Massilia sp. METH4: one gene and its partner. The main gene of each other region encodes a partner of the protein of the gene in region 2 in a complex. Links are inferred from orthologs where the notes say so. Each region holds a gene or a part of one and is shown on either strand. Other genes may lie near its edges. The genes, in order: accD and accC.

Evidence for each region.
Region 1: the proteins of accC (region 2) and accD are in contact, whole or in part, in a solved structure (PDB 8UXZ), measured with the Escherichia coli proteins. The link is inferred for Massilia sp. METH4 from one-to-one orthologs.

What each region holds. Positions count from the first base shown.
Region 1 is NZ_CP146614.1:192,211-195,405, forward strand. The notes cover bases 1-2,877. They hold accD (acetyl-CoA carboxylase, carboxyltransferase subunit beta), read right to left. Parts: upstream 1,937-2,877; coding sequence 1,064-1,936; downstream 1-1,063. Other genes in these bases: folC (bifunctional tetrahydrofolate synthase/dihydrofolate synthase), read right to left, coding at 1-900; trpA (tryptophan synthase subunit alpha), read right to left, coding at 2,252-2,877. Also shown: more of trpA, read right to left, coding at 2,878-3,049.
Region 2 is NZ_CP146614.1:884,783-888,052, reverse strand. The notes cover bases 205-3,156. They hold accC (acetyl-CoA carboxylase biotin carboxylase subunit), read right to left. Parts: upstream 2,384-3,156; coding sequence 1,025-2,383; downstream 205-1,024. Other genes in these bases: aroQ (type II 3-dehydroquinate dehydratase), read right to left, coding at 3,070-3,156; accB (acetyl-CoA carboxylase biotin carboxyl carrier protein), read right to left, coding at 2,509-2,979; prmA (50S ribosomal protein L11 methyltransferase), read right to left, coding at 205-1,028. Also shown: V6Z91_RS03955 (DUF3426 domain-containing protein), read right to left, coding at 1-27; more of prmA, read right to left, coding at 75-204; more of aroQ, read right to left, coding at 3,157-3,270. UniProt on the Escherichia coli protein: This protein is a component of the acetyl coenzyme A carboxylase complex; first, biotin carboxylase catalyzes the carboxylation of the carrier protein and then the transcarboxylase transfers the carboxyl group to form malonyl-CoA.

The DNA of each region.
Region 1 (3,195 bases), 690 kb from region 2 along the record:
GATCACGGTCGGGCGGCCCGGCAGCACCTGGAAGCGCCCCGGCAGCTCGACGGTGACGAGGCCGTGCCGCACTTCCTGGGCGCCCACCGGCAGCTCATGCTTGAGCACTTCGAGCACGGCCAGTGCGGCCGAGGCGTTGAGCAACTGGTTCGCGCCGCGCAGGCTCGGATAGGCCAGCGAATTGCGGCGCATCGAACGGCCGCCGTAGTTCCACTGCTGCTTGTCGCCGGAGTAGTTGAAGTCGCGGCCCATCAGCCACAGGTCCGCACCAATCGCAGCCGCATGATCGATGAGCGCCTGCGGCGGCACCGGGTCGCTGCAGATGGCCGCCTTGCCCGGCCGGAAAATGCCGGCCTTCTCGAAGCCAATCTGCTCGCGCGTGCCGCCCAGGTAGTCGACGTGGTCGATGTCGACGGAGGTGACGATCGCCACGTCGGCATCGACAACGTTGACGGCATCCAGCCGGCCGCCCAGGCCTACCTCGAGGATCGCCACATCCAGGTTCGCGCGGCTCATCAGGTGCAGGATCGCCAGCGTGGTGAACTCGAAATACGTCAGCGGCGTATCGCCGCGCACCGCCTCGACGGCATCGAAGGCCTCGACCAGCATCGCGTCGGTGGCCAGGTCGCCATTGACGCGGGCGCGCTCATTGAAGTCGAGGAAGTGCGGCTTGATGTACAGCCCGACGCGGTAGCCGGCGCGCAACAGGATCGACTCCAGCATCGCGCAGGTGGAGCCCTTGCCATTGGTGCCCGCCACCATGATCACCGGGCAGGAAAATTGCAGTTGCAGGCGTTCCTTGACGGCGCGCACGCGGTCGAGGCCCATGTTGATGACGGTTTCGGCATGGCGCGATTCGAGCAGCGCGAGCCATTCTGGCAGGGTGGTCGGGGTGGGCATTGGGTCGGGAGAAAAACGGCAAAAACCAGGAAAGGCGCCATTCTAGCGCACCATGAAGAACGGGGCCGGGTCCTCGCGGACCCGGCCCCGTTCGGGCTTGTATCAGCATGCGTTTCAGGCATGCGTTTCAGGCATGCACCATGGCCTTGTCAGGCCGGCACGGTCAGGCGATGACTTCGGCAGCCTGGTTCTGCAGCAAGGCCAGCAGGCGCGCGATTTCCTCGCGCATCTTGCGGCGGTCGACGATCATGTCGATGGCGCCCTTGGTCAGCAGGAATTCGCTGCGCTGGAAGCCTTCCGGCAGCTTTTCGCGCACCGTGTTCTCGATCACGCGCGGGCCGGCGAAGCCGATCAGCGCCTTCGGCTCGGCCATCACCACGTCGCCCATGAAGGCGAACGAGGCGGACACGCCGCCCATGGTCGGGTCGGTCAGCACGCTGATGAACGGCAGCTTCTTCTCGGACAGCTTGGTCAGCATCGAGGTGGTCTTGGCCATCTGCATCAGCGACAGCAAGCCTTCCTGCATGCGCGCACCGCCGGTAGCCGTGATGCAGATGAACGGCACCTTCTGTTCCAGGGCGACCTGGGCCGCGCGGGCGAAGCGCTCGCCGACGACGGAACCCATCGAGCCGCCCATGAATTCGAACTCGAAACATGCCACGACAACCGGCAGGCTCATGATGGAACCGCCCAGGCACACGAGCGCATCGGTCTCGCCCGTGGCTTCCATGGCTTGCTTCAGGCGATCCGGGTATTTCTTGCTGTCCTTGAACTTCAGCGAATCGACGGGCAGCGTTTCCTGGCCGATTTCATAGCGGCCGCCGGCGTCCAGCAGCGCGTCGAGGCGCTCACGGGCGCGGATGCGCATGTGGTGGTCGCACTTCGGGCAAACGTGCAGGTTCGACTCGAGGTCCGTACGGTACAGGACGGCCTCGCAGGAGGGGCACTTGACCCACAGGCCTTCCGGCATCGTCTTGCGAGCGGCAGCTTCCGAGCGCTGGATGCGGGGGGGAAGCAGTTTTTCCAACCAGCTCATATTTTCTCCTGTTGCTCTAACTTAGGGGCGAAGTGTAGCCGTTTATGCCAGCCGTGTCGAACATTCAAAATTGGCAATTTTTAGCACGCACGTGAGATTTCATGCGGTCCGCAGGGCTCTAATGGCTGAGCTTGTGTCTCACGGTGCCAGGCACCGAGGGACACGAGCTCAGCCTTGTCCGTGGTCATCTGAAGCCCGCCCGATCGCGATGGACAGAGCACAAGCCGCCGTCTGGCGGCGCGCCTAGCCGAATACGAATGGCTGAGGCTGTGTCCCTTGGTGCCTGGCCACGGGACACGAGCCCGGCTTTAGCGCTTACTCGTCCAGCGCTCGCCGGATGCCGGCGACGAAGGCCTGCACGGCGGCCGGTGCCTGCTCGGGCTCGGACGCTTCGATTTCCTGGATGATGCGGCTGCCGATCACGACCGCGTCGGCCACGCCGGCAAGGACCTTGGCGGTCGCGGCGTCGCGGATGCCGAAGCCCACGCCGATCGGCAGGCTCACATGCCGGCGAATGGCGGCGATCCGTTCGGCCACCTGGGCGGTGTCGATGTGGCCGGCGCCGGTCACGCCCTTCAGCGACACGTAATACGAGAAGCCGCTACCGACCTTGGCCACCTGCGCCACGCGCTCCTCGGTCGAGGTGGGCGCGAGCAGGAAGATCAGGTCGAGGCCGGCGGCACGCATCCTGGCGGCGAATTCCTCGCACTCCTCGGGCGGGTAGTCGACGACGATCGCGCCGTCGGCGCCCACCTCGCGCGATTGCTCGACAAAGGCATCGACCCCGATGCGCTCGATCGGATTGGCATAGCCCATCAGCACCACGGGCGTGTGCTGGTTGGTCTTGCGGAACTCGCGCACGTACTCGAACACGTGGCGGATGCCGATCCCGTGCACCAGCGCGCGCTCGCAGGCGCGCTGGATGACGGGGCCCTCGGCCATCGGGTCGGAAAACGGCACGCCGAGTTCCAGCACATCGGCACCGCCCGCCACCAGGGCGTGCAGCAGCGGCACCGTCAGCGCGGGCGACGGGTCGCCGGCGGTAATGAAGGTCACGAGACCGGTCTTGTTGTGCGCTTTCAGCGCGGCGAAAGTCTGGGCGATACGGGACATGTTGTTCTCGGCAAATGTTTCTCGGAACCGGGGTCTGACCCAGGTTCCAGGCAATGTTTCTCGGAACCGGGGTCTGACCCCGGTATCAGGCAATGCTTCCTCGAAATGGGGTCGGAAGGAGCACGGGCCTGCAGGCCCATATCGTT
Region 2 (3,270 bases):
CAACTGGTCCAGGGCGACCCGGAACACGGTATGGCAGTGGGGGCATTTGGTGGCGAGCGCCATGCGTGAAAGAATTACCCTTGGCGTGAGGGAGGCGGCGCGAAGTTGCCATCCTCCGCGCCCTGGCGGCCGGCAAGGGCGACCCAGCCCTCGTGCTCGGCCCAGACGGACAGCTTGATGAACGGCGCATACGCGGCGGCCACTTCTTCGGCCTGGCGGGCCAGCACGCCGGACAGCACCAGCGCGCCGCCGTCGGCCACGCGGCCCGACAGCATCGGCGCCATCAGCTTCAGCGGCGACGACAGGATGTTGGCCACCACGATGTCGAATTTCGCATTGGCGTAAGCCGACTGCGCGAAGTCCTCGGGAACGAAGTATTCGATATCCTCGACACCGTTACGCACGGCATTGTCGCGCGCCGAGTCGATGGCCTGCGGGTCGATGTCCACGCCGGCAACCGGCGCGGCGCCCAGCTTGCGGGCCACCATGGCCAGGATGCCGGAACCGCAGCCATAGTCGAGCACCGTCTTGCCCGGCGCCGGATGGGCTTCCAGCCATTCCATGCACAGGCGGGTGGTCGGGTGGCTGCCGGTGCCGAAGGCCAGGCCAGGGTCCAGTTCCAAGATCAGCGCTCCAGGGTCCGGCGCCTCGTGCCAGCTCGGCACGACCCAGATGTTCTTGCCGATGTGGATCGGCTCGAATTGCGATTGCGTGAGGCGTACCCAATCCTCATCGGCCACCTTGCGGGTGGTGAAGGCGGGCAGCGTCTTCAGGCCCACGGCCTGCGCGGCTGCCGCCACGATGAAGGAATGATCGGCATCGTCGTCGGCCAGGGCTACGACGCGGCTGTGTTCCCACGCCGCTTCCTTCGGCTCCATGCCGGGCTCGCCGAACAGCGGCTGCTCCGCGTCGGTGCCTTCGTCCGCATCCTCGACGGAAACGGACAGGGCGCCCGCTTCCATCAGCGCGTCGGACAAGCCTTCCGCGTAATCGCGGGCGACTTCGATGACGATTTCAGTCCAGCTCATGAACCCGCCTTGGGCATTGCCGCCAGTTTCTGTTCCAGATAGTGGATATTCGTGCCGCCCTCGATGAAGCGGGCATCGACCATCAGCTCGCGGTGCAGCGGGATATTGGTCTGGATGCCTTCGACCACCATTTCCGACAGCGCGATCTGCATGCGGCGGATCGCCTGCTCGCGGGTCGCGCCGTAGGTGATCACCTTGCCGATCATCGAATCGTAGTGCGGTGGCACATAGTAACCCGCATACGAGTGCGAGTCGACGCGCACGCCAGGGCCGCCCGGCACGTGCCACGCCGTGATGCGGCCCGGGGATGGGGTGAACTTGAACGGATCCTCGGCATTGATGCGGCACTCGACCGCGTGGCCGGACAGCATCACGTCGCGCTGGCGGAAGCGCAGGCGCTCGCCGCAGGCGATGCGGATCTGTTCCTGCACGATATCGATGCCGGTGATCATTTCCGTCACCGGGTGTTCGACCTGCACGCGGGTGTTCATCTCGATGAAGTAGAACTCACCGTTTTCATACAGGAATTCGAACGTGCCGGCGCCGCGGTAGCCGATCTTGCGGCACGCTTCGGCGCAGCGGTCGCCGATCTTCTCGATCAGCTTGCGGGGAATGCCCGGTGCCGGCGCTTCCTCGATCACTTTCTGGTGGCGGCGCTGCATCGAGCAGTCGCGCTCGCCCAGCCACACGGCGTTCTTGTGCTCGTCGGCCAGGATCTGGATTTCCACGTGGCGCGGATTCTCCAGGTACTTCTCCATATAGACTTCCGGATTGCCGAAGGCCGCGCCCGCTTCACTCTTCGTCATGGTGACGGCGTTCAGCAGGGCCGCCTCGGTATGCACCACGCGCATGCCGCGGCCGCCACCGCCGCCGGCCGCCTTGATGATGACCGGGTAGCCGACCTTGCGGGCGATCTGCACGATGGCCTTCGGATCGTCCGGCAGGGCGCCGTCCGAACCGGGCACACAAGGCACGCCGGCCTTGATCATGGCCTGCTTGGCCGACACCTTGTCGCCCATCATGCGGATCGAGTCGGAGCGGGGGCCGATGAACACGAAGCCGGATTTCTCCACGCGTTCGCAGAAGTCGGCGTTCTCGGACAGGAACCCGTAGCCCGGGTGGATCGCCTCGGCATCGGTCACTTCGGCCGCGCTGATGATCGCCGGCATGTTCAGGTAGGAGAGGCTCGACGAGGCCGGGCCGATGCAGACGGATTCATCGGCCAGTTTGACGTATTTCGCGTCCTTGTCCGCTTCGGAGTGCACGACGACCGTCTTGATGCCCATCTCGCGGCAGGCGCGCTGGATACGCAGCGCGATTTCACCACGGTTGGCAATGAGAATTTTTTCAAACATGGCTAGTTCTATGTTTGCGAACACCCGGACGCGCCGGGTGTTCTTGTAGAAGAGGGGAGCTTACGTGGCGGCGGGCCGCCGGGCCGGCGCTGGGCCGGCTGCATCGGACTTTCGCCGATGGTCGATCAGCCAATGACGAACAGCGGCTGGCCGAATTCGACCGGCTGGCCGTTCTCGACCAGGATCTGGGTGATCGTGCCGGCTTTGTCGGTGTCGATCTCGTTCAGCAGCTTCATCGCTTCGATGATGCACAGCGTGTCGCCTTCCTTCACGGTGGCGCCCACTTCGACGAACGGCGGATTACCCGGCGCGGACGAGCGGTAGAACGTGCCGACCATTGGCGATTTCACGATATGGCCGGTCGGCTCGGCGGCGGCCGGCACTGCCGGCGCGGCGGCAGCGGCGGCCGGCGCAGGGGCAGCGGCCGGAACATACTGGGTCGGAGCGCCTTGCGGCGGCATCATCACGACCTGGTTCTGCGGCATGGCGGACGACTTGACGATGCGTACCTTGCTCTCGCCCTCGGTCACTTCGAGTTCTGCAATATCCGATTCGGCAACCAAGTCAATCAACGTCTTGAGCTTGCGTAGATCCATCTGAGACTCCCGTCTAATCTTGTTTTGTGAATGTTGGCGCGGCTGCCATGATAAGCGAAAACGCAGTAAATAGCGCGCAGATCGCGTACATTAACTGCTTTTTAAAGCAAAGTCGATCGCGAACCGGTATCCATCGGTACCGAGCCCGCAAATCGTTCCCTTGGCAATCGCGCTGAGAAATGAGTGGTGGCGAAAGCTTTCGCGCTGATAAATATTCGAGATGTGCACTTCGACGAAGGGGATCGCCACACCGGCCAGCGCGTCGCGCAACGCCACGCTGGTATGGGTATA